One region of the Enterobacter sp. MG-EB028 genome, then DNA from elsewhere that is predicted to be linked to it. Evidence: predicted binding sites of a transcription regulator. Region 1 holds the regulator's gene; each other region holds the start of a gene.
The links. Region 1 encodes Fur, which represses iron uptake genes when iron is present. Its sites were predicted from a motif close to ATAATAATGAGAACNACTATCAA; they were not measured.

Region 1 (10,471 bases):
ACCGGACGGACGCGCGGCGAACCAGCCATTTTCGGTCATCACTTTCAGTCCACCGATAGACGCACCGTTACCCGGTGCCGCCGTCAGACGGGCAGTGATCGGATCGCCTGCCAGGGTACTTGCGCTGACCATCTCTGGGGAGAGTTTGGACAATGCAGCTTTCTGCGCAGAGGTCGCGCCAGCCTGGATACGGTTATAGCTTGGCGCACCAAAGCGTGCCGCCAGCTCGTTGTAGTGTTCCTGCGGGTTTTTACCGGTAACCGCGGTGATTTCCGCAGCCAGCAGGCACATGATGATGCCGTCTTTATCGGTTGACCACGGGGTGCCGTCGAAGCGCAGGAAGGACGCGCCCGCGCTCTCTTCGCCGCCGAAGCCAAAGCTGCCGTCGTGCAGACCGTCAACGAACCACTTGAAGCCCACCGGCACTTCCACCAGCTTGCGGCCCAGCGCGTCCACCACGCGGTCGATCATCGCAGAAGAGACCAGCGTTTTACCGACAGCCACCTCTTTGCCCCACTGCGGGCGGTGCTGGAACAAGTAGTTGATCGCAACAGCCAGGTAGTGGTTCGGGTTCATCAGCCCGGCAGGGGTGACGATGCCGTGACGGTCATAATCCGGGTCGTTAGCAAATGCCAGATCGAACTTGTCGCGCAGCGCCAGCAGGCCCGCCATCGCGCACTCGGAGGAGCAGTCCATACGGATCGCGCCGTCTTTGTCCAGGTGCATGAAGCGGAAGGTCTGATCAACGTGATCGTTCACGATGGTCAGATCCAGCTTGTAGTGCTCGGCGATGCGCTTCCAGTACTCAATACCGGAGCCGCCCAGCGGATCCACGCCCAGCTTCAGGCCGGCTTTCTGAATCGCCGCCATATCGACGATATCCGCCAGCCCTTCCACGAACGGCTGAACCAGATCCTGCTCTTTCACGTGGCCGGAGGCCATCGCTTCATCAAGAGAAATACGTTTAACGCCTTTCAGGCCGTCGGCCAGCAGCGCGTTTGCACGATCTTCCACCACTTTGGTGACGTTGGTGTCAGCCGGGCCGCCGTTAGGTGGGTTGTATTTGATACCACCGTCTTCCGGCGGGTTGTGGGATGGCGTGATAACGATCCCGTCTGCCAGTGCGCCACCTTTTTTGTTGTGCACAAGGATTGCGTTTGATACCGCCGGCGTTGGGGTGAAGCCATTGTTCTCCTGCACAATCACGTCAACGCCGTTTGCCGCCAGCACTTCCAGCACGGAAATGAACGCCGGTTCAGACAGCGCATGGGTATCTTTGCCCACGTAGCACGGACCGGTAACGCCGTTTTTGGCGCGCTCTTCCGCAATGGCCTGAGCAATGGCCAGAATATGCGGTTCGTTAAAGCTGTGGCGCGCCGCGCTGCCGCGGTGACCAGATGTACCAAACTTCACTGCGTGTTCTGCGTTGCCCACGACCGGTTTCAGCACGTAATACTGCGCGGTCAGCTGAGCGACGTTAATCAAATCGCTTTGTTGTGCAGGTTGGCCTGCACGGCTGTGATTTGCCATTACCGGGTCCTTATGATGCAAGGGTTAAATTGTACCGCAAACCTTTTCAATCAATTCCGCCGGGAACTGCATGGACTGCATGATGTGTTCAATCATGCTGCACTTGCGGCCCGTATTGGTATTGGTGATCACCCAGTACGGGGTGCCAGGGACATGTTTAGGTTTGGTTTGATTGCCATTTTGCAGCAGCGTCTGCTCGTCGCCCGCGAAATAGACGCGGGTACGGCCGTGCAGCGACTCGGTCGCTTCAGCAAACGCTTTGTTATCCAGGGCGTAAAGTGTAGACAGCACCAGCATAAAACGGTTGACCGCCTTTTTCTGCTCCGCATATTCGTCGGAGAGCAGCAGCTCGCGCATCGCGCGCACTTTATCTTTTACCGGCGTCACGGCAGGTTTTGCCTGTGCAGCAACGCTCGGCTGAGACACGACATCTTTGGTAACTGGGGTGGCAGGCTGTGAAGCGGCGGAAATTTTAAGCATGCGCCGTAAAATGTCGGACGCGCTCTCCCCGATATGCCGCGTCTGGCTGGCAATATACTGATAGAGTTCGTCATCAACTTCGATTGTTTTCATCTTAATCCAGTGCGATATCTTATCTGAATACAAGTCATTGGGATTATAAGGTCAAATCCCAACAGCGGATAGCGTCAAACCAGGTTGGCGGCAAAAGTCAGATTAAACTGGAACCTTGCAGCCGGGCGGCAGAATGGTCAACATGATACCCTAACCTGACATACGTAAAAAAAGAACTTTGCCATGAAATTGAATACCCGAGCGCAAACTGCACAATCGCCGAACAATAATTCCCCCATCGTGCTGGTTCATGGACTTTTTGGCAGCCTGGATAACCTGGGCGTGCTGGCCCGCGATTTGGTCACCGATCACGATATTCTACAGGTTGATATGCGCAATCACGGGCTTTCCGGCCGCTCAGACGAAATGACCTATGCGGCAATGGCGAAGGATCTGCTGGATACGCTTGATGCGCACAATCTGCAGAAGGTGACCCTCATAGGGCATTCAATGGGCGGTAAAGCGGTTATGGCACTCACCGCGCTGGCGCCAGAGCGCATTTCCGGGCTTGTGGTCATTGATGTTGCCCCTGTGGACTACGACGTTCGACGTCATGATGAGATTTTCGCAGCAATTAATGCTGTAACTGCAGCTGGCGTTTCCACACGTCAGCAGGCGGCAACGGTTATGCGTGAACATCTTGATGAAGAAGGCGTGGTGCAGTTCCTTTTGAAGTCGTTTGTTGACGGGCAATGGCGTTTTAACGTGCCGGTGCTGTGGGACCAGTACAACAACATCGTGGGCTGGGAAACCGTCCCCACCTGGCCGCACCCTGCTCTCTTTATTCGCGGCGGCCACTCTCCTTATATTACCGACGCTTACCGCGACACGCTGCTGGCACAGTTCCCGCAGGCGCGCGCCCACGTGATTGCCGGGGCCGGGCACTGGGTTCACGCCGAAAAACCTGACGCTGTACTGCGCGCTATCCGCCGCTATCTCGCTGATACTGCAAATTGATTAAAAAGAGAGCGACTGGAAGATGACAGGCTTCCAGTCGTTGGCGTGCCGTTTTTGGTGATGTATGATGGCGCGCTTATCGCCCGGGCTTTAGCAGGGCGGCGTGTTTCCCCCGAAGTCTCAGAATCATGGCCAAAGAACAAACGGACCGTACGACACTAGATCTGTTCGCGAATGAGCGTCGACCGGGACGACCGAAAACGAATCCGCTTTCGCGCGATGAACAGCTGCGTATCAATAAACGCAATCAGCTTAAACGCGATAAAAATCGTGGGCTTAAGCGTGTCGAACTGAAGCTCAACGCTGACGCTGTCGATGCGCTTAACGAGCTGGCCGAGGCGCGTAATATCAGCCGCAGCGAGCTTATTGAAGAGATGCTCATCGCTCAGCTTGAGACGCTTCGCAGCCAGGCATAAGTCTGAAAAACCCCTTTATCGCCCTTTTCATGTAGCACAGAGTGCAGTCCTGCGCGATAGCGGTTTCCGCAGGGTTGCCAGTTCTGCTATTATTGCCCTTATCCGTGGCCGAATTGCGCCACCATACCATTAAGTTTCAAGAGGTTATTTTACTCATGGCAATCATCGGCATTTTCTTCGGCAGTGATACCGGCAATACCGAAAATATCGCAAAAAACATTCAGAAACAGCTCGGTAAAGACGTTGCTGATGTGCATGACATCGCCAAGAGCAGCAAAGAAGATCTCGAGGGCTATGACATTCTGCTGCTGGGTATTCCAACCTGGTACTACGGTGAAGCCCAGTGCGACTGGGACGATTTCTTCCCGACGCTGGAAGAGGTGGACTTCAACGGGAAGCTGGTCGCACTGTTTGGCTGTGGCGATCAGGAAGACTATGCCGAGTACTTCTGTGACGCGCTGGGGACGATTCGCGACATCATTGAGCCGAATGGCGCGGTTATTGTTGGTCACTGGCCGACTGCCGGTTACCACTTCGAAGCCTCTAAAGGCCTGGCCGATGACGATCATTTTGTCGGTCTGGCCATTGACGAAGACCGTCAGCCTGAGCTTACGGCAGAGCGTGTAGAGAAGTGGGTTAAGCAGATCCGTGAAGAACTCCACCTGGACGATATTCTCAACGCCTGATTTTTTCTACGGCGCAACGCAGGTTGCGCCCGTTTTCCAGGTAAAACCGATTAAATTAATTGCTACAAACTTTTAACTTTTTCGCCCAGACCTGTACAATGTCTCCCTGGCAAAATGTGGTTTTCATTGAGCAAGTTTGTTGGTGATACCACGTTTTTATAAGCATACTTTGCCTGAGACTTGCAGTTTTCATTTAGGCATGGCAGTTCTATAATGAGACGCATTAACCCAGGTGCATTTTCTGTCACTTCCTTCAGAAGTGAATCGTTTAGCAACAGGACAGATTCCGCATGACTGACAACAATACCGCATTAAAGAAGGCTGGCCTGAAAGTAACGCTTCCTCGATTAAAAATCCTCGAAGTGCTTCAGGGTCCAGACAATCACCATGTCAGTGCGGAAGACCTTTATAAACGTCTTATCGACATGGGTGAAGAGATTGGGCTGGCCACCGTTTATCGCGTGCTGAACCAGTTTGATGACGCGGGCATTGTTACCCGTCATAATTTCGAAGGCGGTAAATCTGTATTCGAACTGACCCAGCAGCATCACCACGATCACCTGATCTGCCTCGATTGCGGCAAGGTCATTGAATTTAGCGATGATTCCATCGAAGCGCGTCAGCGTGAAATCGCAGCTCGTCACGGCATTCGCCTGACCAACCACAGCCTGTACCTATACGGTCACTGCGCTGAAGGGGATTGCCGCGAGAATGAACACGCTCACGACACAAAATAAGTTAGCGTTCATACTCTGAGCCAGCCGCGAGGTTGGCTTTTTTTTGCGTCAAAAAAGCCCGGTAAGCAAAGTGCCACCGGGCGTAAAGCAACTTATTTATTGTTATTGCGTATCTCGTTCCAGATCTTATCGCAACGCTTCGCCACTTCCTGATCGTTACCGGTTTTACGCGCCTGAATACAGGCCTGATAATCCATCACCCGAACGTTCTCCTGCGTCGCGAACTGCTCATGCGCTTTCTCTTTCTTCAACACATTCAGCACGCTCTGACAGGCTTCGATTTTCTCTGGCGATCCTTCGGCAGTATTAATACAGGCGCTATACGCCTCCTTCAGACGGGAATCCTCTTTCGGCGCCTGAGTCTGAACGCACGCCACCAGCCCTGATGCCAGCAACGCGACGATTACGATTTTTTTCATCATGTGCAGTCTCCAGACCGGCGGGACTCAGCCCGCCGGTGTGCTCATCAGAAGATGGTGAATGGGGCGATAACCATGAATTTGACGTCACGTTCATCCTGGAAGATGTTGCCGTAACCGCCCGCATAGCTTGGAATATCGGAGTGGTTGTCATACTGGGTGAAATGCAGCTTGAACATCGTGCCTTTCGCGCGGCCATCCTGCAGGGTATAGATAGCATCCAGGCTGTAGGAGGACTCTTTCAGGCGATAGTTTGGATCGTAGTAGGCATCCGGCGTCGCCATGTCTGCTGGTTTTGCGTCCCAGGCGTATGCGTAAGAAGCACCCACCGCCCAGCCAGGCAGGTTCCAGTTTTTCAGGTCATACATGGCGCCGAAGAAGACCGCTTTCTCGCCGTCGGCGTTGAAGTCGGAGCGGTTATCCCACCAGATATCCAGACGACCATTGGATGATGCATAGGTCGGGGTCATACGCTGCAGGAAGTAGCCCTGCTGCCCTTCCGCCTTCACCCATGTCCCTTCCAGACGCAAATCAACCTGACCGACTTTGTAGCCGAAAGTCAGCGCCTGAAGCCACGCGGTGCCGTTATAAATGTCATTTACGCTGCCATCGCTGACCTTATCGCGCGTACCGTAGAACTGGTAGCTGGTGCTCAGCGGGCTACCGGCGATATCAAATTTGTAGCTGGCTTTAGCAAAATACTGATCGATATAGCCTTCCGCCTGACCAAATGCAGCTTCCAGAACCAGATCGTTTTTAAAGTCGTACTTCGCGCCCAGCGAGTGGAGGTAATCGACTTTAGTTTTCTTATCGTTCTGGTAGAACTTATCCATTTCGATGTGCCACGGTGCTTTGTACTCGTTGGTCCACATATAGGAGAAGCTCAACGCACCTGCGTCACCGTAGTCAAAGTTAGCCCCGGCTTCTGCACCCTGATAGGTACCAGGCATAAAGCTCCAGTGCGGCGCTAACAGCGTCTGGCCGGTTGGCTGAATATACCCCCCGCGCGCCCAGACCGGGCCGTATTTAAATTTCGCTGCAGCCTTATAAAGGCTGATACCGCTTTTATCTCCGGACCAGTCTTCGTCATAGGCTTTATTGCTGGAGGAGAAGGCAATTTCGTTCGGGTGGCCGCTGTCGCCGTTTTCCGCCATTTCGATTGCGGTAAATGCAGCAATATCCAGACCGAACATATCAGCGGCATAGCCTGACTGGAAGTCCAGGTTGGCGTTCCAGGTGGAGTGAGAGAGGTTGGTTTTGTATTTATCTTCTGTGACATCTTTACGGTCACGTTCACGCTGCCAGTAATAAATACCGCCAGTGAGGGTAGAATCTTCGATGAAACCTGCTGCTTTCGCCTCTGGTGTCACCACCAGGCCCGACATTGCTGTCACACCGGCAATAGCCAGCGCCAGCGCATTACGTTTGCCACTGAACGTACGCATAGATTATTCCTCTTTGACGAATTAAAACGCCTTAAACGGCGAAAATATAAAAGACCAAATGGTCAGGGGTAGTTATAAATACCCTCGAATTAACTACCGTCTTTAGGTTATTTTTCGCGACGCGAATTATCAATGCTTTTCAGTGGGCAAAAGTCAGGATTATGACGAAGTGCACATAATTGGTAGTGCTTTGTAACATTTAGTCGGATGCGAGGTATGGCGGGGCTAAAGCAGGTAATTTCAACGTATTAGATCGTAAAAAAACACGTATTTGTCTTTATTCTCTGTTTTATCAAAAAGACAAACTTTTTTTAGAAAAATAAGTAGCACCACGTTGACCAAAAATTTTAGTTGGCCTAATTACGGGTCTACTTTAACGATATGATCATTAAATAAAAAAACGCCGCTATAAGCGGCGTTTGTTTCTCATTGACCAGTGCAGCGTTTTTATTCGCCGATCTTCGTCCAGGTATCACGCAGACCTACGGTACGGTTAAATACCGGCTTTTCTGCCGTGCTGTAACGGCTGTCCAGGCAGAAGTAACCTTCACGTTCAAACTGGAATGCTTTGCCCGCTTCAGCCTCTTTCAGCGACGGCTCCGCGTAACCCTGTTTGATCACCAAAGATTCCGGGTTGATAGTCGCCAGGAAGTCTTCAGCTGCACCCGGGTTAGGCACGCTAAACAGACGATCGTACAGACGAATTTCTACCGGCAGCGCGTGGGAAGCGCTCACCCAGTGAATCACGCCTTTCACCTTGCGGCCATCTGCCGGATCTTTGCTCAGCGTCTCTGCATCGTACGAACAGAAGATGGTGGTGATGTTGCCTTCTGCATCTTTCTCTACGCGCTCGGCTTTGATGACGTAGGCATTACGCAGACGCACTTCTTTACCCAGCACCAGACGTTTGTACTGCTTATTGGCTTCTTCACGGAAGTCAGCACGATCGATCCAGATTTCACCGCTGAACGGCACGTCGCGGCTTCCCATTTCCGGTTTGTTCGGATGGTTAGGCATGGAGACCAGCTCGCTTCCACCCTGCGGGTAGTTTTCGATAACCAGTTTCACCGGATCGATAACGGCCATCGCGCGCGGGGCGTTTTCGTTGAGATCTTCACGAATGCAGGATTCCAGAGACGCCATTTCGATGGTGTTGTCCTGCTTGGTCACGCCAATACGTTTGCAGAACTCACGAATAGAGGCGGCAGTGTAACCACGACGGCGCAGACCAGAGATGGTTGGCATACGCGGATCGTCCCAACCCTCAACGTGCTTGTCTGTTACCAGCAGGTTCAGCTTACGCTTGGACATCACGGTGTATTCCAGATTCAGACGAGAGAACTCGTACTGACGCGGATGCACAGGAATGGTGATGTTATCCAGCACCCAGTCGTACAGACGACGGTTGTCCTGGAACTCCAGCGTACACAGGGAGTGCGTAATGCCTTCCAGCGCATCGCTAATGCAGTGGGTGAAGTCGTACATCGGGTAGATGCACCACTTGTTGCCGGTCTGGTGGTGTTCCGCAAATTTAATGCGGTACAGCACCGGGTCGCGCATCACGATGAACGGAGACGCCATGTCGATTTTGGCGCGCAGGCACGCTTTGCCTTCTTCGAAGCCACCGGCACGCATTTTTTCAAACAGCGCCAGGTTCTCTTCCACGCTGCGATCGCGGAACGGGCTGTTTTTACCTGGCGCAGTCAGCGTACCGCGATACTCGCGGATTTCGTCAGCAGACAGTTCGTCGACGTATGCCAGACCTTTATTGATCAGCTCCACCGCGTAGGCATACAGCTGATCAAAATAGTCAGAGGAGTAGCAGATATCGCCAGACCAGTTGAAGCCCAGCCATTGCACATCGTTTTTAATGGACTCAACGTATTCGATGTCTTCTTTTACTGGGTTGGTGTCATCGAAACGCAGGTTGCACTGCCCCTGGTAATCTTGCGCAATGCCAAAGTTCAGGCAGATCGATTTCGCGTGACCAATGTGCAGGTAGCCGTTCGGCTCCGGCGGGAAACGCGTATGTACCGTGGTGTGCTTACCACTGGCCAGATCTTCATCGATGATCTGACGAATAAAGTTACTCGGGCGGGCTTCTGCCTCACTCATCGTGGATTCCTCAAAGCGTAAACAACGTATAACGGCGTATGATCTTATAAGCCGGACGTAGTGACAACCCTTAGTTACGGAAAATACGTATCAGATGAAAATAATGGGGGCATTTGCTGCAAAAAAAAGCGGCGGAGGATATCCCCCGCCGCTTAAGGCATGACTCTACTCAGGAGCGATTACTTGCCTTTAATCTCATACAGCGGTGTTTGGCCTGCAACAACCTGACCTTTCGCCTGAATGACCAGGCCGCTGAAGTCATCAATGTTGCTGCAAACGACCGGGCTAATCATGGAGCGCGCGTTGGCGTTCAGGAAGTCCAAATCCATTTCCAGAATCGGCTGACCCGCCACCACTTCAGCGCCCTCTTCTACCAGGCGAGTAAAGCCCTGACCGTTCAGCGCAACGGTATCGATACCCATATGGACAACGATCTCCGCGCCTTTTTCGGTTTCGAGGCAGAACGCGTGGTTGGTGTTGAAGATTTTCACGATGGTACCGGCCGCCGGAGACACAACGGTTTTGTCCGTTGGTTTCACCGCCACGCCGTCACCAACCGCTTTGCTGGCGAACGCTTCGTCAGGCACCTGCTCAAGCGCAACCACGTCACCGGTGACCGGGGACACCAGCGCAGCGATAGTCACCGCATTTGGCACGGCCTGCGGTTTTGCAACCGGCGCTTCAGCTACTGGAGCGCTATCCGTTGAGGCGGCAGCAACCGGCCCACGGGCGACCACTTTTTTCATTTCATCGCCGATAGATTCAGCTTTCGCACCCACGATAACCTGGATGGTTTGCTTATTCAGTTTCACCACACCAGACGCGCCCAGGCGTTTACACATCGCATCGCTCACGCGCGCGGAATCACCCACGGTCAGACGCAGACGAGTAATACAGGCGTCAATCGCTTTCAGGTTGTCGGTACCGCCGACTGCGGCAATGTAGCTGGTCGCCAGCTGGGTTAAACCTTCTTCGGTATTGCTGTTTGCTTCACTGGTAACAACATCTTCTTTCGTATCTTCGCGGCCCGGCGTTTTCAGGTTAAACATACGAATCACCGCGCTGAACAGAACGAAGTAGATAACGAAGAAGATCAGGCCCATCACCACCAGCATCCAGACGTTGCTGCTTGCCGCCGGCAGGTTGTACATCAACACGTAGTCAATGGCGCCTGCGGAGAAGGAGAAGCCCGCATGGATACCCAGAAGGGTGGCAACGAACAGGCTGATACCGGTCAGGATTGCGTGCATGAGGTACAGCAGCGGAGCCAGGAACATGAACAGGAATTCCAGTGGCTCGGTAACACCGGTCAGGAAAGCGGTAATCGCAACAGACAGCAGCATGCCGCCAACCATCGGACGACGCGCTTTTGGCGCGGCCAGGTACATAGCAAGCGCAGCACCAGGCAGACCAAACATCATAATTGGGAAGAAACCGGACATAAACATGCCCGCGGTGCCGTCACCCGCGTAGAAGCGGTTGATGTCGCCGTGGAAAACGGTGCCCGCCGCATTGGTAAACTCACCAATCTGGAACCATGCGATGGTATTCAGCACCTGATGCAGGCCTGTAGGGATCAGCAGACGGTTAATG
Region 2 (10,471 bases), 1.8 Mb from region 1:
TACGGTAGTGATTAAAGCCATTACCGAACAGCGGCGGCCCGCATCGGAAGCCGTACTGCTTTATGAAGAGACGGCTGAAAGCGTTGAAAAGCGCGAGAAGACCGCGCTGGCGCGCAAAATGAATGCGCTGACCATGCCCCACCCGGACCGGCGACCGGATAAAAAAGAGCGCCGCGATCTGATGAAATTTAAACACGGTGAGAGCGAGTAACCCTCACCCGCACGAGAGATGAAAATGGCCCAACACGACCAATTACACCGCTATCTGTTTGAACAATTCGCCGTGCGCGGCGAGCTGGTCACCGTATCCGAAACCTGGAAACAGATTCTGGAAAACCACAACTACCCGCTGCCGGTGAAGACCCTGTTGGGCGAACTGCTGGTTGCCACCAGCCTGCTGACCGCAACGCTGAAGTTTGCCGGCGATATCACCGTGCAGCTGCAGGGTGACGGCCCGATGACGCTGGCGGTGATCAACGGCAATAACCAGCAGCAGATGCGCGGCGTAGCGCGCGTTCAGGGCGACGTGCCTGAAAATGCAGACCTCAAAACGCTGGTGGGCAATGGCTACCTGGTGATCACCATCTCCCCGGAGGAAGGTGAACGCTATCAGGGCGTGGTCGGTCTGGAAGGCGATACCCTGGCAGCCTGCCTGGAAGACTACTTCATGCGCTCCGAACAGCTCCCAACGCGTCTGTTCATCCGCACCGGTGAAGTGGACGGCCAGCCTGCTGCGGGCGGCATGCTGCTGCAGGTTCTGCCTGCACAGGACGCGCAGACCAATGACTTTGAGCATCTGGCGACGCTGACCGAAACCATCAAGGCGGAAGAGCTGTTCAACCTGTCGGCGACCGACGTGCTGTGGCGTCTGTATCACGAAGAAGAAGTGACCGTGTACGATCCGCAGTCCGTGGAGTTTAAGTGCACCTGCTCACGCGAGCGCTGCGCTGGCGCACTGAAAACCCTGCCGGATGAAGAGATCGACAGCATCATGGCTGAAGACGGCGAAATTGATATGCACTGTGACTACTGCGGTACGCACTACGTGTTCAATTCGATGGATATCGCTGAGATCCGCAACAACGCCTCCCCGGCGGATCCACAGGTTCACTAAACCTCTTTCCCCCTCACCCTCTCCCCAAAGGGGAGAGGGAACGTGAACCCCCTCTCCCCTTTGGGGAGAGGGCCGGGGTGAGGCGCAGCCCCAAAAGCTGAATCGTTTTCATAATGTAACTCTTACGTAATTTTCTTACATGTATGCGATTACATTCACATTCTTTCCGATAAAATCACCAGTCTTTAACCTTTTCGGAACATTTTCCCCAACCAAAAAGCGATTCCTGCGATAATCCGCCTGCACTGTGACTGGAGTCGCAGCGTTTTCCGTTAGTAAGGGTTTTATCCAGATGCACAAATCTATGAGCCCCGTCGCGGTTAACATCCCCAGAAAAACCCTACAATTTCAGGCAGTACATATTGGCTAAGGAGCAGTGATATGCGTGTTACTGGTTTAACCCCGCAAGATCTCAAGGCTTATGGTATTCACGACGTCCAGGAAGTCGTCTACAACCCCGATTACGATACGCTGTATCAGGAAGAGCTCAATCCAGCACTGGAAGGATACGAGCGCGGTGTGTTGACGAACCTTGGTGCTATCGCCGTCGATACCGGTATCTTTACCGGTCGTTCGCCGAAAGATAAGTATATCGTCCGCGACGAAACCACCCGCGATACGCTGTGGTGGGCTGACAAAGGCAAAGGGAAGAACGACAACAAACCGCTCTCCCCGGAAACCTGGCAGCACCTGAAAGGGCTCGTCACCCATCAACTTTCCGGCAAGCGTCTGTTCATTGTCGACGCTTTCTGCGGCGCTAACGCCGATACCCGCCTTTCCGTGCGTTTCATTACCGAAGTGGCCTGGCAGGCGCATTTCGTTAAGAATATGTTTATTCGTCCGACCGACGAAGAGCTGCAGGACTTCACACCTGACTTCATCGTGATGAACGGTGCGAAATGCACCAACCCACAGTGGAAAGAGCAGGGCCTGAACTCTGAGAACTTCATTGCCTTCAACCTGACCGAGCGTATCCAGCTGATTGGCGGTACCTGGTACGGCGGCGAAATGAAGAAAGGGATGTTCTCGGTCATGAACTACCTGCTGCCGCTGCGCGGTATTGCCTCCATGCACTGCTCGGCGAACGTCGGCGAGAAAGGCGACGTGGCGGTATTCTTCGGCCTGTCCGGCACAGGGAAAACCACGCTCTCCACCGATCCAAAACGCCGTCTGATTGGCGATGACGAGCACGGCTGGGACGATGACGGCGTGTTTAACTTCGAAGGCGGCTGCTACGCGAAGACCATTCGCCTGTCTGAAGAGGCCGAGCCGGATATCTTCCATGCGATCCGTCGCGACGCGCTGCTGGAAAACGTCACCGTACGTGCCGACGGCTCTATCGACTTCGACGATGCGTCAAAAACCGAAAACACCCGCGTCTCTTACCCGATCTACCACATCGACAATATCGTGAAGCCGGTGTCAAAAGCGGGCCATGCCACGAAGGTGATTTTCCTGACGGCGGATGCGTTCGGCGTGCTGCCTCCGGTGTCCCGCCTGACCGCCAGCCAGACGCAGTACCACTTCCTCTCTGGCTTTACTGCCAAACTGGCGGGTACCGAGCGTGGCGTCACGGAGCCAACCCCAACCTTCTCCGCCTGCTTCGGCGCGGCATTCCTGTCGCTGCACCCGACGCAGTACGCTGAGGTGCTGGTGAAACGCATGCAGGCATCCGGCGCGCAGGCCTACCTGGTCAACACCGGCTGGAACGGTACCGGCAAGCGTATCTCTATCAAAGATACCCGCGCCATTATCGACGCCATTCTGGATGGTTCACTGGATAATGCCGAAACCTTCACGCTGCCGATGTTTGATCTGGCCATTCCGACGGAACTGCCGGGTGTGGACACGCGTATCCTCGACCCGCGCAATACCTACGGTTCGCCGGAGCAGTGGCGCGAGAAGGCGGAATCGCTGGCGAAGCTGTTTATTGAGAACTTCGAGAAGTATACCGATACCCCGGCGGGTGAAGCGCTGGTGAGTGCGGGTCCGAAGCTGTAGGTAAAAGCAAAAAGGCAACGAAAGTTGCCTTTTTTAATGTTTTCTCCCTCTCCCCGTGGGAGAGGGCCGGGGTGAGGGCATCAGACCGCACTATCCCTCTTTCACCTGCCCCCGCGTCACCGGTACCGGTAGCCAGGCGCGAATGCTCAACCCACCCCGCTCACTGGTACCGATCTCCAGCAATCCGTTATGGTTATCGATAATACGCTGCACAATCGCCAGGCCTAAGCCCGTACCGCTGGTGCTGCGCGCGCTATCGCCGCGCACAAACGGCTGGAACAGATGCTTACGCTGCTCGGGCTTAATGCCCGGACCGTCGTCTTCCACCTGGAACCAGGCGCGGTTGAGTTCAGACCCGCTGCTGACCTTAATCCAGCCGTTACCGTAACGCGCCGCATTGACCACCATGTTAGCCACCGCACGCTTAATGGAGAGCGGGTGCATACGAACCTGAATTTCACCGTCCTGAAGGTCAGTGTCAATTTCACGTTCATAACCACTTTCTGCGGCCACCACTTCGCCCAGCACCGCGTTCAGATCGGCCATTTCCATTGGCATTTCCTGGCCGGTGCGCAGGTAGTCGATGAACTGCTCGATGATGGCGTTACACTCTTCGATGTCCTTGTTAATGGACTCGGCGAGATAGCCGTCCTCTTCCCCCATCATCTCCGTCGCCAGACGAATACGCGTTAGCGGGGTGCGAAGGTCATGACTGACGCCTGCCATCAGCAGCGTACGGTCGTCCGCCAGTTGCTTCACGCCTGCCGCCATATGGTTAAACGCGCGCGTTACCGAACGCACTTCAGAGGCACCATATTCGCGCAGCGGAGGAGGAATGATGCCTTTACCGACCTGCAGCGCCGCGTGCTCCAGGTCGACCAGCGGTCGGTTCTGGATACGGATAAACAGCCACGCGCCACCTATCGCCAGCAGCATAATGGCCAGGGTGTAGCGGAACAGCGGCGAGAAGTCGCCCTGATGAATTTCGGTCAGCGGAACGCGCACCCAGATGTTGGGTGACAGCCAGGTTTTCAGCCAGACGACGGGCGAGCTTTTGTTGACCTCAACGCGCACTTCCGTTGGGCCACCCAGCTGCTGCGCCATCTGCTGGCTGAGAAATTCGTAGTGCTGCGCCCAGCGCAGGCCAGCGTCTTCCGCCGCCTCATTCGAGTAGAGCGAAATGCCCAGCTCACGGTAAATTTCACGGCGAAATGCCGGGGGAACAACCAGCTGCGTACCGTCCTCCAGCTGCAGCTTATCGGTCATCAGCATACGCACTTCGTAGGCCAGGACCTTATTAAACTGCTGGAGGCTCGGCAGGATCGCAAAGTTCAGCACCACCAGGTAGGTCGTCACCAGGCTGACGAACAGCAGGGTGACGATCAGCAGCAGGGTGCGGGCAAACGAGCTTCGCGGCGAGAAGCGCATTCGCCTCATGCTTTAGAGCCGTCCGGGACAAATACGTAGCCCAGACCCCACACGGTCTGAATATAACGAGGATGCGCCGGATCTTCTTCCACCATGCGGCGCAGGCGAGAGATCTGCACGTCGATGGAGCGTTCCATTGCGGAGTATTCGCGACCGCGCGCCAGGTTCATCAGCTTGTCACGGGAAAGCGGCTCGCGCGGGTGGCTGACCAGCGCTTTCAGTACCGCAAACTCGCCGCTGGTGAGCGGCATTGGTTCGTCTTCACGGAACATCTCGCGCGTGCCGAGGTTCAGCTTGAACTTGCCGAAGGCAATCACCGCTTCTTCCTGCGACGGTGCGCCAGGCAGTTCGTTCGCCTGACGGCGCAGCACGGCGCGAATACGCGCCAGCAGTTCACGCGGGTTAAACGGTTTTGGAATGTAGTCGTCCGCGCCGATTTCGAGGCCCACGATACGGTCAACTTCCTCGCCCTTCGCCGTCACCATGATGATCGGCATCGGGTTGCTCTGGCTGCGCAGACGGCGGCAAATAGAAAGCCCGTCTTCGCCCGGCAGCATCAGGTCGAGAACCATCAGGTGGAAAGATTCACGGGTCAGCAGACGGTCCATCTGCTCAGCGTTCGCGACGCTACGAACCTGGAAGCCCTGCTCGGTCAGATAACGCTCCAGCAGCGCGCGCAGGCGCATGTCGTCATCCACGACCAGAATTTTGTAGTTCTCTTGCATTGTGTGTACTCCCAAAGGTTCGGATAGTCTTTGTAACAGCGTATTCTAAAAAAGTGCACGTATTCGACCAGTTAATTCTGGTATAAATTCTAGTCGAAATTGTTACAAAGCATATTTAACAGCAGCTTATCTGTTCATTTCATCACATAAATCATTATTAATCCTGTCTGTTACACTGTGCGCTACGTATTGTGCGCAAAGACAGTTAACCGGCATTAAAGGCTGCACCATGAAAACGCCCCTGATCACCCGCGAAGGGTACGAGAAACTCAAGAAAGAGATGGATTACCTGTGGCGCGAAGAGCGTCCTGAGGTGACCAAAAAGGTGACCTGGGCGGCCAGCCTGGGCGATCGCAGCGAGAATGCGGATTACCAGTACAACAAAAAGCGGCTGCGCGAAATTGACCGCCGGGTTCGCTACCTGACGAAGTGCCTCGAGAATCTCAAAATTGTCGATTACTCCCCACAGCAGGAGGGCAAAGTGTTCTTCGGCGCGTGGGTGGAAATTGAAAACGATGACGGTGACACCCTGCGTTTTCGCATTGTCGGCTACGATGAAATTTTTGGTCGTAAAGATTACATCTCCATCGACTCCCCGATGGCCCGCGCGCTGCTGAAAAAGGAAGTGGGCGATCTGGCCGTCGTTCAAACCCCAGCCGGTGAAGCCAGCTGGTACGTCAATGAGATCGTCTACGTAAAATAGTCCGAGAGCGCCCTCCCCGGCTGGCATTTTGCCGTGTCAGCCCGTATAACTATCCCCTGATTTTGACCCACAAGATGATAAAGCCATGATGAAAGATTCGCTCTGCCGCATTATTGCGGGTGAACTTCAGGCCAGAGCCGAACAGGTAGAAGCTGCCGTTCGCCTGCTTGATGAAGGGAACACCGTGCCGTTTATTGCACGCTATCGTAAGGAAGTCACCGGCGGTCTGGATGACACGCAGCTGCGTAACCTGGAGACCCGTCTGGGCTATCTGCGCGAGCTGGAAGAACGTCGTCAGGCGATCCTCAAATCCATCGGCGAACAGGGCAAGCTGACCAGCGAGCTGGAAAGCGCCATTAACGGCACCCTGAGCAAAACCGAACTCGAAGATCTCTATCTGCCGTACAAACCGAAGCGCCGCACGCGCGGGCAGATTGCCATCGAAGCGGGCCTTGAGCCGCTGGCCGACCTGCTGTGGAATGAGCCGTCTCACGACCCGGACACCGAAGCGGCGAAATTCATCGACGCCGACAAAGGCGTCGCGGACACCAAGGCCGCTCTGGACGGCGCGCGCTACATCCTGATGGAGCGCTTCGCGGAAGACGCTGCCCTGCTGGCCAAAGTGCGTGATTACCTGTGGAAGAATGCCCACATCGTCTCTACCGTCGTCGCGGGCAAAGAGGAAGAAGGCGCGAAGTTCCGCGACTACTTCGATCACCACGAACCGATTTCAACCACCCCTTCTCACCGCGCGCTGGCGATGTTCCGCGGCCGCAACGAAGGCGTGCTCCAGCTCTCCCTGAACGCCGACCCGCAGTTTGACGAGCCGCCGAAAGAGAGCCACTGCGAGCAGATCATTATCGACCATCTCGGCCTGCGCCTGAACAATGCCCCGGCGGACAGCTGGCGCAAAGGCGTAGTGAGCTGGACCTGGCGCATCAAGGTGTTGATGCACCTGGAAACCGAGCTGATGGGCACCGTGCGCGAGCGCGCTGAAGATGAAGCGATTAACGTTTTCGCCCGTAACCTGCACGACCTGCTGATGGCCGCTCCTGCCGGCCTGCGCACCACCATGGGTCTCGATCCGGGCCTGCGTACCGGCGTGAAGGTCGCTGTGGTTGACGGCACCGGCAAGCTGGTCGCCACCGACACCATTTACCCGCATACCGGACAGGCAGCGAAAGCCGCCGTCGTGGTGGCGGCGCTGTGCGAGAAGTACAACGTGGAGCTGGTTGCCATCGGTAACGGCACCGCATCACGCGAAACCGAGCGTTTCTACCTCGACGTGCAGAAGCAGTTCCCGAAAGTGACGGCGCAGAAAGTGATCGTCAGCGAAGCGGGCGCATCGGTCTACTCCGCCTCTGAGCTGGCGGCGCAGGAGTTCCCGGACCTGGACGTTTCCCTGCGCGGTGCGGTCTCTATTGCCCGTCGCCTGCAGGATCCGCTGGCCGAACTCGTGAAGATCGACCCGAAATCCATCGGCGTGGGCCAGTACCAGCACGACGTGAGCCAGACGCAGCTGGCGCGCAAGCTGGATGCGGTGGTGGAAGACTGCGTAAACGCCGTCGGCGTGGACCTGAACACCGCCTCCGTTCCTCTGCTGACCCGCGTGGCGGGCTTAACCCGCATGATGGCGCAGAACATCGTGGCCTGGCGTGACGAGAACGGCCAGTTCCAGAACCGTCAGCAGCTGCTTAAAGTGAGCCGCCTGGGGCCGAAAGCGTTTGAGCAGTGCGCGGGCTTCCTGCGCATCAATCACGGCGATAACCCGCTGGATGCTTCTACCGTTCACCCGGAAGCATACCCGGTTGTTGAGCGCATCCTGGCCGCTACTCAGCAGGCGCTTAAAGACCTGATGGGCGACAGCGGCGCCCTGCGCAACCTGAAAGCGGTGGACTTCACCGACGAAAAATTTGGCGTGCCTACCGTCACCGATATCATCAAAGAGCTGGAAAAACCGGGCCGCGATCCGCGTCCTGAGTTCAAAACGGCGACCTTTGCTGACGGCATCGAGACCATGAACGATCTCCTGCCGGGCATGGTGCTGGAAGGCGCGGTGACCAACGTCACCAACTTCGGCGCGTTTGTGGATATCGGCGTGCACCAGGACGGTCTGGTGCATATCTCGTCCCTTGCCGACAAGTTCGTTGAAGACCCGCACACCGTGGTCAAAGCGGGCGACATCGTGAAGGTGAAAGTGCTGGAAGTGGATCTGCAGCGCAAGCGTATCGCCCTGACCATGCGTCTGGACGAGCAACCGGGCGACACCAACGCGCGCCGTGGCGGCAACGGTGGAGGCCGCGAGCAGCAGCGTCCGGCCGCGAAAGCCGCAAAACCGCGCGGGCGTGATGCACAGCCTGCGGGCAATAGCGCGATGATGGACGCGCTGGCGGCCGCGATGGGTAAGAAACGCTAAGGCAACAACGCCCCCCTCACCCTAACCCTCTCCCCAAAGGGGAGAGGGAACTTTAACACCCTCGCCCCTTTGGGGAGAGGGTTAGGGTGAGGGGAATAAAACATCTCGAAATATATGAAACCGATTGCACAGCCATATTTAAACCACTAATTATCACCCCGTTAACAAATATCCCTCTTTTCATTTTCCCGGCAATTCAGCAAATATTGAGCAAGGTCAATCAGACCGCAAATTAATACGATTAACAACATCCCGTCACATTTTTATTATTGCTGATAAAAACTATTCTCATTATCATCGCAGTGTAGATTATTTAACCTCTCGTGGAATCAGGCATTATGCAATTCACTCCAGACAGTGCATGGAAAATTACCGGTTTTACCCGCGAAATTAGCCCGGCCTATCGGCAGAAGCTGCTGTCACTGGGCATGCTGCCCGGCTCATCATTCCAGGTCGTGCGCGTAGCGCCGTTGGGCGATCCTGTCCATATCGAAACCCGGCGCGTGAATCTGGTTCTGCGCAAAAAAGACCTCGCATTAATTGAAGTTGAATCTTTATCCCGTTAACAAGCCAGCGGTTTCGGTGGGTCTAATACAATGAAAAAATTAACTATTGGCTTAATTGGCAATCCTAATTCCGGCAAGACAACCTTATTTAATCAGTTAACCGGCGCGCGCCAGCGCGTGGGAAATTGGGCAGGCGTAACGGTTGAACGTAAAGAAGGCCAGTTCACGACAACGGACAATCAGGTGACCCTGGTCGACCTTCCCGGTACCTATTCCTTAACCACGATTTCATCCCAGACATCGCTCGATGAGCAAATTGCCTGCCACTACATTCTTGGCGGCGATGCCGATCTGCTGATCAACGTGGTCGACGCCTCTAACCTCGAACGAAACCTTTACCTGACGCTGCAGCTGCTGGAGCTGGGGATCCCCTGCATCGTGGCGCTCAACATGCTCGACATTGCAGAGAAACAAAAGCTGCGCATTGACGTCGATGCCCTCTCTGCGCGCCTTGGGTGCCCTGTCGTTCCGCTGGTCTCGACCCGCGCTCGCGGTATCGACGCGCTGAAGCTGGCGATTGACCGCCACGCGGGAAACCGCGACGTTGAGCTGGTGCACTACGCCCAGCCGCTGCTGCGCGAAGCCGATCTGCTGGCGCAGGAGATGGACAAAAATATGCCTGCGAAACAGCGTCTGTGGCTCGGCCTGCAGATGCTGGAAGGGGATATCTATAGCCGCGCCTATGCCGGACATGCAGCAGATAAGCTGGACGTGACCCTCGCCCGTCTCAGCGGCGAGCTGGACGACCCGGCGCTGCACATCGCCGATGCGCGTTATCAGGCCATTGCGTCAATTTGTGATGTGGTCAGCAACGCCCTTACCGCGGAACCCAGCCGCTTTACGGCGGCGGTGGATAAGATTGTGCTCAACCGCTTCCTCGGTTTGCCGATCTTCCTGCTGGTGATGTACGTGATGTTCCTGCTTGCCATTAACATTGGTGGCGCGCTCCAGCCGATTTTTGACGCGGGTTCTGTCGCCGTTTTCGTTCATGGTATTCAGTGGCTGGGTTACACCCTGCACTTCCCGGAATGGCTAACCATCTTCCTCGCTCAGGGGATCGGCGGCGGTATCAACACCGTGCTGCCGCTGGTGCCGCAGATCGGCATGATGTATCTGTTCCTCTCGTTCCTTGAAGATTCCGGCTACATGGCGCGCGCCGCGTTCGTGATGGACCGCCTGATGCAGGCGCTGGGTCTGCCGGGTAAATCCTTCGTCCCGCTGATCGTCGGCTTCGGCTGTAACGTGCCGTCGGTGATGGGCGCGCGCACCCTGGATGCGCCGCGTGAACGTCTGATGACCATCATGATGGCGCCATTTATGTCCTGCGGCGCGCGTCTGGCAATCTTTGCGGTCTTTGCAGCCGCCTTCTTTGGTCAGCAGGGCGCGCTGGCGGTCTTCTCGCTGTATGTGCTGGGCATCGTGATGGCGATCCTGACCGGCTTAATGCTCAAGCACACCATCATGCGTGGTGAAGCGTCGCCGTTTGTGATGGAGCTTCCGGTTTACCACGTACCGCAT
Region 3 (10,471 bases), 1.5 Mb from region 1:
CTCGTCAACGTCACAGATGTGCTCGGTGATAGCCACGATCGCGTGTTTCTTACCCTTCGCGATGCCCGCTTTGATTTCAGCGACCAGATCTTCGCGGCTGAACTCCACTTCAGGAACCACGACGAACTCACAGCCACCGGCGATAGCCGCCGCCAGGGTCAGGTCGCCGCAGTAACGGCCCATCACTTCAACGATAGAGATACGCTGGTGAGAAGAGGAGGTGTCACGCAGACGGTCAATGGCTTCCACAACGGTGCCCAGCGCGGTGAAGTAACCGATGGTGTAGTCAGTGCCTTTGATGTCGTTGTCGATGGTGCCCGGCAGGCCGATGCACGGGAAGCCCATTTCGGTCAGACGTTTTGCACCCATGTACGAGCCGTCACCGCCGATGACCACCAGCGCGTCCAGGCCACGCTTTTTCATGTTCTCGATAGCCACTTCACGGATGTGTTCGTCACGGAATTCCGGGAAGCGCGCAGACCCAAGGAAGGTACCGCCACGGTTGATCATGTCAGACACGCTGTAGCGGTCGAGCTGAACCATACGGTCTTCATACAGACCCAGGTAACCATCATAGATACCAAAAACTTCCAGACCTTCCGTCAGCGCTGCACGGACAACCCCACGAATTGCCGCGTTCATGCCCGGCGCATCACCGCCGCTTGTCAACACACCGATTTTCTTAATCATGACTACCTCTGAACTTAGGAATGCAAAATTGAAATCTGTTGCCGGAAGAAACTTATCGACCAACGAATACTGCAAATAGTATATCAATCCCTTCTGGCTGAATTGATTCAGGTCAGACCAAATGGCGGTAATTTATACACAAAATGCTGGCCTGGCTCACTTTTTTACAACGAATTACGAAAGCCCAACATGTCCGGGTACAACCGAGCAGGGATCCTGGTGAATGATGACGTCTGAACCAGGAAAACGCTGCAAAATCGCCTGCTCGACCTGTTCAGCAATCACGTGAGCCTGAACCAGCGGCAGGTTGTCTTCCATTTCAATATGAATCTGAATAAAGCGGGTCGGCCCTGACTGCCGCGTTCGAAGATCGTGTGCACCGCTGACGCCGGGCCAGGAGGTCACGATGGAAAAAATTTCATTACGTTCCGAGTCCGGAAGAGCGCGATCGAGCAGTGATTGCACCGCGTCATACCCCATCCGCAGGGCGCTATATAAAATATAGATACCAATCCCTAACGCAAACAACGCATCGGCCCGATGCCAGCCATACCAGGCCAGACCGAGCGCAATAAGAATAGCCCCATTCATCATAACATCAGATTGATAATGAAGCATATCCGCCCGTACAGCCTGACTTTGCGTTTTGCGAACGACCCAGCGCTGGAACGTTACCAGAACAAGTGTGCTTATAAGTGCAATTACCGTGACGACCACGCCGACACCGGGATTATTCATCGGTGAAGGCGAAACCAGATGTTGAATACCGGTCAAAAACAGGAACAGTGCCGAGCCAGAAATGAACATACTTTGCGCCAGCGCGGCCAGCGACTCCGCTTTGCCGTGTCCAAACGTGTGCTCTTCATCCGCCGGCTGCAGCGAGTATCGCACCACCAGCAGGTTGGTCAGCGAGGCAGCAATATCCACCAGTGAATCCACCAGCGCCGCCAGAATACTGACCGAGCCGGTGTACCACCAGGCAAAGATTTTAATCAGCAGCAGGCCAGAGGCCATGACGGTGGCCGCAATGGCGGCCCGGCTTACCAGCCTTCCATAGGATTGATTCATAAACGCTCCTGTCATGTCATGCCGCTAGTATAACGGAAGCATGGGGAGGCAAAGGATGAATAAACGGTTAACAAATCAGAATGCGGGGCAAAAAAAACCCCCACATCATGTGGGGGAAGACAGGGATGGTGTCTTACTATTAATTTATGTCTTTGAAACCAAAGTTTTAATTTCTTGTAATGTTCACATTTTGTACCACGTCGGTCTTTAACATGACCTCCAATTGTGAAGCTCCTTCTCATCATCGTAACGAAGTGATGATGTTGACAAGTTAAGGCGAAAGCAGCATAAATTTGGGGAAATGGTGATGGCCAAACGTATCATATCCCCCTAAATTTATTACGGTATATTTTCGAACAATGATATTGCGTAAACCCATGATGGAATACTGTTTATTAAAGATTTATAACCGTCATAATCAGTATACATTGGGTTTTGACAACCGTTATTCTGAGTGTATTTTACAGCAAAGACATCAGAATTTATAAAATATTTATCCGCAAACGAAGCTAAACAAAAATAGGGTTTCTTGTTCGCATCTTTTACAAAACCCGTAACAGCAGCCATATCGTTAGACTTTATAAAAACAGGGACATCCCCCAAATCTAAAGGCGTAGCAATAACTTTAAAGTTAAAATCCTCATCTTTATCACCAACAGTTGAGAACAAATTTCGCGAGATAACATTGTTTTCATAAAAATATTTATTTAGTGCAGGCTTATGATCACCATATACAATAATAACCGCATCTTTGTCGAGCTTTTGAACCTCTTGAGCAAAACTCACTAAACGAGAAATTGACTCCGCAACTTCATATTTATAGGCTGTTTCGCCAGAATCATTCAGATGTGGGTAAGGCCCGTGAGTACCCATGGTTATAAGGTTCATAAAAATTGGCTGTCCCTTTTTCTCACGTAGCTCCTTTAATGCTGAGCGATAAAGAACGATATCATCTGTTTGCCACTGCCAAGGCTTCTTATTTTTTAATATATCAACTGGCACATCCCCCATTTGGGTTATATCGACAAACTGATCAAAACCAAACTTACGGTAAACATCACCTCTGCGCCAAAATGTTCTATTATTGTTATGAGCAGCAAATGTAGCGTATCCTTTATTTTTTAAAGCTTGAGGAAAAGATTCAGCATTAACCTTAAATGCATCAACATATTCCTGATAGATGATACCTGAAAGGTACTTACTCGTACTTGGTAAGCCGGTCAACATTTCAAACTCTATGTTAGCTGTACCAGCCCCATAATGTGGAGATGTAGCCCTTAAAGCAACAAAACCAGTATCCATTAATGGTTGGTATAGATCTTTAAAGTTGTTATTATCATACCAACACGACTCACATAAAATAAATATTACCGTCTTATTTTTAGGCTCACCAGAAATATATTGAGCACGCAACGCAACATACTTACCCACATCGTTTTTAGCTAACTCAGGTATTGAGGTACGAATACTAGTCTGAATCAGATGAAGAGGCAAACCGTGTTGACTTACATTGCCCGGCCAATCCCATGAAAAATAATTAACATCGTATTTGTTATTTAGAAGATTGACTCTTTCAACAATCCAACCAGGTAACACTCGAATGGTATTAGAATAAGATGAAAATGCCATAAACATTGTAGGTATCAAAAATACCACCAAGACGGACTTACTTGTCTTATGAATTTTCAACTTATTATCTAAAATTAATACTAACCCTCCAATAAAAACAACCCCTAAAAAAAGAAAAAAATTATTATAAGAAAGATATTTAGAAGCCAAGGAGATATTTGAACCAGCAACAATATCATTGTAGGATAGTGGCTGGCCAGTTAGCGACAACTTTGTTGAATTTATAAATGTAAGGACCGTAGCAATCAATATAACGAGATACAATGAAAAAAGAACTCTTACATTAAAAAGGCGCAAAATCAGATACAAAAGAATAACTGGCGCTGACTTCCAGTAAATTCTAATGAATTCATGAACATTAATATAGTCAGGAGTATCACCAATAATACCCAAACTTACTTTCAAAAAAACAACAATAATTAAAACACACAATAATTCAATAAACACATTCCGCAACATATTAATATTTATTTTTCCCGCATAAAAACATTTAAACTTAAACCTCATTCCTGCCAACCCCTTTAATTAATTTTTATACAAAAATGCGTCTCGTAACATAAACAATCTTCAAAATTGCGTTTTTATTCCACAAAATATGCTGTTCTTGCAACCCAGAATGTAATTGGAGTAGTTTAAGTTCTCCTGGCTTATTGATATGCCCTGTACGAGCTCCAGAATCACAGAAGTCTCGATACGGTTTAGATTCTGGCATTAATGATAACGTGCCTTGAGATATGCTGTCATGTCATACCGGGTACAAGCACGTTGAGTATCGTGGCATAAAAGGACAAAAAATCTTAGCAGTTTGAAACCCTACGCTTAGGCGTCTTACCTCGAAAATTAAGCACAACGTGAAAACATTATGATTGATGATAGGGGTAGATTTTTTAGCGTGCCGAACGCAGGCGTTATGTTGAGGAAATTCGCGGGATCTTACAGTTAATATGAAACCATACATTGCATCTAATCAGGCAATTCTATCTTTTCTCACTAAAATCCCAAAAATCCCGCAACGTAAGTAAGCACCATAGCTTATTGTTATTATTATATAAAGTATAAAATAATGACAAAAAAAACCCCCACATCATGTGGGGGAAGACAGGGATGGTGTCTATGGCAAGGAAAACAGGGTTTACTGGTTACTACGGGTACTGCTATTGCTACTGAAAAACGTTGTTTCTGAGCTTCGCTGCATCCGTGCAACCTCACGCAGCTGGTCCATTCGCTGCTGATGTTTGGTATTCAAAACCGCTTGCTGCTCGGGCGTTAGCAGGTGGAACATTTGGTTGCGGACCTTCGCCATCTCTACCTGGCGGGCAACCTGTTCCTGTGCCATTTTTTCGGCCTGAGCACGGACAGCGCTTTCGTCAAAATTTTCTGCGGTGACAAGGCGATGCATTGTCTCCATTTCGCTAACATTAACAGGGGGCTGATCGTGTCGTGCCCTCTGCATCAGATCTCGCATCTGTTGACGCTGATGTTCGGTTAAACTTATGCCGTCAAACATATGGCTTTGGCTGCTGTGCGTTGCGCCCTCTTGCGAGGAACCGTTATCGCCGATGATAGCTACAGCAGCCTGGCTAAACGCACTGAACGCCAGCGTTGAGGCCATGACGGCAGCGGTAACTTTGCGCATCACTTGCTCCCAAAATCTTTCGTGTCGCGATTCAACGAGAGACAGTCTACGATTCAGGCTGCAAACATGCGTCAGGGGGTGTAAAACAACGTAAAGTCATGGATTAGATAGCCTTGATGTCGTAATTTCTGCCTCGGAGGTATTTAAACAATGAATAAAATCCTGTTAGTTGATGATGACCGAGAGCTCACATCCCTTTTAAAGGAGTTGCTCGACATGGAAGGTTTCAACGTCCTGGTTGCCCATGATGGCGAGCAGGCGCTGAGTCTCCTTGACGACAGCATCGATCTACTTTTGCTCGACGTAATGATGCCGAAGAAAAACGGTATTGATACGCTGAAAGAGCTTCGCCAGACACACCAGACGCCTGTAATCATGCTGACCGCGCGCGGCAGCGAACTTGACCGCGTTCTCGGCCTTGAGCTGGGTGCGGATGACTATTTACCGAAGCCGTTCAACGACCGTGAACTGGTGGCCCGTATTCGCGCTATCCTGCGCCGTTCCCACTGGAGCGAGCAGCAGCAAAATACCGACAACAGCTCGCCAACGCTGGAAGTGGACTCCCTGAGCCTGAACCCGGGCCGCCAGGAAGCGAGCTTCGACGGCCAGACGCTGGAGCTGACCGGCACGGAGTTCACCCTGCTGTATCTGCTGGCACAGCATCTCGGCCAGGTGGTATCGCGTGAACATTTAAGTCAGGAAGTGCTGGGCAAACGCCTTACCCCGTTTGACCGCGCCATCGACATGCACATCTCTAACCTGCGCCGCAAGCTGCCGGAGCGTAAAGACGGTCACCCATGGTTTAAAACCCTGCGTGGTCGCGGTTATCTGATGGTTTCCGCTTCATGATAGGCAGCTTAACCGCCCGCATCTTCGCCATCTTCTGGCTGACGCTGGCACTGGTTTTAATGCTCGTTTTGATGTTGCCAAAACTCGACTCACGCCAGATGACGGAGCTTCTCGACAGCGAGCAACGTCAGGGCGTGATGATCGAACAGCACGTGGAAGCGGAGCTGGCAAACGATCCGCCGAACGATTTGATGTGGTGGCGCAGGCTTTTTCGCGCTATCGATAAGTGGGCGCCTCCCGGACAACGTCTTTTGCTGGTCACCAGCGAAGGCCGCGTGATTGGAGCCGATCGCAATGAAATGCAGATCATCCGCAACTTTATTGGCCAGGCGGATAACGCCGATCACCCACAGAAGAAGAAATATGGTCGGGTAGAAATGGTCGGTCCTTTCTCGGTACGGGATGGGGAAGACAACTACCAGCTCTATCTGATTCGCCCCGCGAGCAGTTCCCAGTCCGACTTCATCAACCTGCTGTTTGACCGTCCGCTTCTGCTGCTGATTGTCACGATGCTGGTCAGTTCCCCGCTGCTGCTATGGCTGGCGTGGAGCCTGGCAAAACCGGCGCGTAAGCTGAAAAACGCCGCCGATGAAGTGGCGCAGGGTAACCTGCGGCAGCATCCTGAGCTGGAATCCGGGCCGCAGGAGTTCCTGGCCGCAGGAACCAGTTTCAACCAGATGGTGAGCGCGCTGGATCGCATGATGACCGCCCAGCAGCGGCTGCTGTCGGATATCTCGCACGAGCTGCGCACCCCGCTCACGCGCTTGCAGCTTGGCACCGCGCTGCTGCGCCGCCGCAGCGGGGAAAGCAAAGAGCTGGAGCGTATTGAGACGGAAGCCCATCGTCTGGACAGCATGATCAACGATCTGCTGGTGATGTCGCGCAACCAGCAGAAAAACGCGCTGGTGAGCGAAACGGTGAAAGCCAATCACCTGTGGCATGAGGTGCTGGACAACGCGGCGTTCGAAGCTGAACAGATGGGTAAATCGTTCACCGTCAACTTCCCGCCGGGCCCGTGGCCGCTGTACGGTAACCCCAATACGCTGGAAAGCGCGCTGGAGAATATCGTGCGTAACGCCCTGCGCTACTCGCATACGAAGATTGAAGTGGCGTTTTCGGTGGATAAAGACGGGATTACCGTCATTGTCGATGACGACGGCCCTGGCGTCAGCCCGGAAGATCGCGAGCAGATTTTCCGTCCATTCTACCGCACCGACGAAGCGCGTGACCGCGAGTCTGGCGGCACGGGGCTGGGTTTGGCGATTGTTGAAACCGCCATGCAGCAGCACCGTGGCTGGGTGAAAGCCGACGACAGCCCCCTGGGTGGGCTACGGTTAACGCTGTGGCTACCGTTGTATAAGCGTTCGTAGTTTTCACCCGCCCCTCACCCCGGCCCTCTCCCCAAAGGGGCGAGGGTGTTTTACGTTCCCTCTCCCCTTTGGGGAGAGGGTTAGGGTGAGGGGTAAGGCGTAGCCTTATCTTCCCCACAATCTCCGCGAATTATCCTCGATCTTGCCGCTTAAGCGCCGCTTCTGCATCGTTCTGGTCCAGCTGGTTGATAACCCCGCTGCCGACAGCAGGCGGTGATACTGCTCGTCGTCAAACGGCATATGCCAGGCAATGGCGCAGGCGTCATAAACAGACACATCGCTCAGGCGCGACGCCAGCTCAAGCGGCGCGTCCGCTGAAACCTGCCCAGCCAGCACCACGCGGTACAGCCAGCCGGTTTTACCCGCTTTTTGCAGCTGGGCCGACATATCCTGAATCCCGAAATGGTAGTTGAGCTTGAAGCAAGGCGAGCGTGGCTGCGTCACCTGAATCAGGGCATCACCCCAGCGGTAGATATCGCCGATAAAGACGTTCTTCTCCGTCAGCCCTTCGGTCGAGAGATTTTCGCCAAACGCGGGCGCAACGAAGAGGTCCGCCTGCTCGGGGAATTCCGCTTTCCAGTGCTGGTAGTGCTCGCGCGGATAGTGACACAGCGCGCGCTCCGGCCCGCCGTGGATTTTCTTTTCGGCCTGTTCGTCACCCGCCAGACCGAGATCGGTTAACGTCAGTTCACCGTCGACCTGCATTTTGGCGATGGCGCTCGGGCGGCTGCCGTCGTACTCCCTGACCTTGCCTGTAAACACGTTCACCGGGTAATGCATTGCTGCCTCCATTACGCAGATACAAAAAAAGCGAGTCATAAGACTCGCTTCTCACAGGCGTCAATGCAACCTTATTTTTTAGCGGCGAAACGCGCTGCTGCTTCGTCCCAGTTCACCACATCCCAGAACGCTTTGATGTAGTCAGGGCGACGGTTCTGGAACTTCAGGTAGTAAGCGTGTTCCCATACGTCCAGACCCAGGATTGGGAAACCGGATGCGCCAGAGATCGCTTCACCCATCAGCGGGGAGTCCTGGTTAGCAGTAGACACTACCGCCAGCTTGTCGCCTTTCAGAACCAGCCACGCCCAGCCAGAGCCGAAACGGGTCGCAGCGGCTTTTTCGAATTCCGCTTTGAAGTTGTCAACGGAACCGAAGTCGCGCTCGATAGCCGCTTTCAGGTCGCCCTGCAGGGTGGTGCCGGTTTTCAGGCCTTTCCAGAACAGGCTGTGGTTAGCGTGACCGCCAGCGTTGTTACGCAGCACGGTTTTCTTGTCTGCTGGCAGCTGGTCCAGTTTGGTAATCAGCTCTTCAACAGGCAGGTTAGCGAACTCTGGCAGGCTTTCCAGCGCGGCGTTCGCGTTGTTCACATAGGTCTGGTGGTGTTTAGTGTGATGGATTTCCATCGTCTGCTTGTCGAAATGCGGTTCCAGTGCGTCGTAGGCATACGGCAGGGATGGCAGTGTATAACTCATAATCCTCTCCATTATTGTCGGGCGGCACAGCTGTTAATGCCGCGTAAGCAGTTGGTTCATTATAGTTAATTAAATGATATTGAAAATGATTATCAATGCCGTAGTTTTTATATGGTTATTCAGGTTTTGCCTAAACGCAAAATTGTGAGTCTGCTCACCAGGTTAACGCGCTGATTGCCATCCAAAACCAAAGTGCGGCAACCTTCTGAAGGTTCCTGAACCGCCTAATTTTTACACTCATCAAGTCGGGGGGAGGCCACCGGCTATAAAAACGATGAGGACGTAAAATGAATCATGCGATTACGATGGGTATCTTCTGGCATTTGATAGGCGCAGCCAGTGCAGCCTGTTTCTATGCCCCGTTCAAAAAGGTGAAAGGGTGGTCGTGGGAAACCATGTGGTCGGTTGGCGGTACCGTGTCCTGGCTGATTTTGCCATGGACCATTAGCGCCATGCTGCTCCCGGATTTTTGGGGCTACTTCACCTCCTTCAGTGCTTCCACCCTGCTGCCGGTGTTTCTGTTCGGCGCGATGTGGGGCATCGGCAACATTAACTACGGACTGACCATGCGCTACCTCGGGATGTCGATGGGTATCGGCATCGCGATTGGCATTACGCTGATCGTCGGCACGCTGATGACGCCCATTCTTAACGGTAATGTCGACGTGTTGATCAACACCAAAGGCGGGCAGATGACGCTGCTGGGCGTGCTTGTCGCGGTAATCGGCGTGGGTATCGTCACCCGAGCGGGTCAGCTGAAAGAGCGCAAGATGGGCATCAGAGCCGAAGACTTTAACCTGAAGAAAGGGCTGCTGCTGGCAGTGATGTGCGGCATCTTCTCGGCGGGCATGTCGTTCGCCATGAACGCCGCAAAACCCATGCACGAAGCGGCCGCCGCGCTGGGCGTCGACCCGCTGTACGTGGCGCTGCCAAGCTACGTGGTCATCATGGGCGGCGGCGCGTTGGTAAACCTTGGCTTCTGCTTCATTCGTCTGGCAAAAGTGAAGGATCTGTCAGTAAAAGCGGATTTCTCGCTGGCAAAATCCTTAATTATCACCAACGTGCTGCTTTCGATGCTGGGCGGCCTCATGTGGTATCTGCAGTTCTTTTTCTACGCCTGGGGTCACGCCAGCATTCCGCCACAGTACGACTACATAAGCTGGATGCTGCACATGAGCTTCTACGTGCTGTGCGGCGGGCTGGTTGGGCTGGTGCTGAAAGAGTGGAATAACGCCGGGCGTCGTCCGGTGGGCGTTCTGAGCCTGGGCTGCGTGGTGATCATCATCGCCGCTAACATTGTCGGCCTCGGCATGGCGAACTGATTACGCTGCCTTTCGACTGCGATGACGCCACTGAACCGGCGTCATCCCCACCTCGCGATTAAACACCACCGAAAAGTAATTACTGTCCTCAAATCCGCAGCGCATCGCCACTTCACTGACCATCAGCTCCGTATGCTGCAACAAATACTGGGCGTGGCAGATGCGCAGCTGGCGCAGGTAGTGGTTCACCGTCATCCCCGTCTGGGTGCGGAACTGCTGGCGCAGTGCGCGCTCGCTGCACTGCTCCTGCTCGCAGAACTTTTCCAGCATGAAACTTTTGTTCAGGCTACCCGCAAGCCGGGCGATCAGCTTGTCCAGCAGCGCTTCCTGGGCGGTCGCGGAGGGGTTGTCGGTGGCATAACGATGGCGTTTAAGGGTCATGACCAACTGGGCGAAAAGCAGCTCCGCCATCGGGTTTGCCACAGAATCGTGCTT

Region 2: feoA (ferrous iron transporter A) is a predicted target of Fur. The motif match lies at 8,663-8,685, and genes of this name have one in related genera.
Region 3: sodA (superoxide dismutase [Mn]) is a predicted target of Fur. The motif match lies at 8,788-8,810, and genes of this name have one in related genera.

What each region holds. Positions count from the first base shown of each region.
Region 1 covers NZ_CP195079.1:1,374,053-1,384,523, reverse strand. The annotation lists gene pgm (phosphoglucomutase (alpha-D-glucose-1,6-bisphosphate-dependent)) at 1-1,530, opposite strand, end outside; gene seqA (replication initiation negative regulator SeqA) at 1,555-2,103, opposite strand; gene ybfF (esterase) at 2,287-3,060, shown strand; gene ybfE (LexA regulated protein) at 3,189-3,476, shown strand; gene fldA (flavodoxin FldA) at 3,632-4,162, shown strand; gene fur (ferric iron uptake transcriptional regulator) at 4,453-4,899, shown strand; gene chiQ (ChiQ/YbfN family lipoprotein) at 4,992-5,318, opposite strand; gene chiP (chitoporin ChiP) at 5,366-6,763, opposite strand; gene glnS (glutamine--tRNA ligase) at 7,211-8,878, opposite strand; gene nagE (PTS N-acetyl glucosamine transporter subunit IIABC) at 9,058-10,471, opposite strand, start outside.
Region 2 covers NZ_CP195079.1:4,452,481-4,462,951, forward strand. The annotation lists gene hslR (ribosome-associated heat shock protein Hsp15) at 1-211, shown strand, start outside; gene hslO (Hsp33 family molecular chaperone HslO) at 230-1,114, shown strand; gene pckA (phosphoenolpyruvate carboxykinase (ATP)) at 1,496-3,115, shown strand; gene envZ (two-component system sensor histidine kinase EnvZ) at 3,206-4,552, opposite strand; gene ompR (osmolarity response regulator transcription factor OmpR) at 4,549-5,268, opposite strand; gene greB (transcription elongation factor GreB) at 5,498-5,971, shown strand; gene ACR42C_RS21260 (Tex family protein) at 6,057-8,387, shown strand; gene feoA (ferrous iron transporter A) at 8,726-8,953, shown strand; gene feoB (Fe(2+) transporter permease subunit FeoB) at 8,984-10,471, shown strand, end outside.
Region 3 covers NZ_CP195079.1:4,750,141-4,760,611, forward strand. The annotation lists gene pfkA (6-phosphofructokinase) at 1-690, opposite strand, end outside; gene fieF (CDF family cation-efflux transporter FieF) at 865-1,758, opposite strand; gene ACR42C_RS22500 (LTA synthase family protein) at 2,098-3,894, opposite strand; gene cpxP (cell-envelope stress modulator CpxP) at 4,520-5,023, opposite strand; gene cpxR (envelope stress response regulator transcription factor CpxR) at 5,174-5,872, shown strand; gene cpxA (envelope stress sensor histidine kinase CpxA) at 5,869-7,242, shown strand; gene yiiM (6-hydroxyaminopurine reductase) at 7,348-8,022, opposite strand; gene sodA (superoxide dismutase [Mn]) at 8,094-8,714, opposite strand; gene rhaT (L-rhamnose/proton symporter RhaT) at 9,002-10,036, shown strand; gene rhaR (HTH-type transcriptional activator RhaR) at 10,037-10,471, opposite strand, start outside.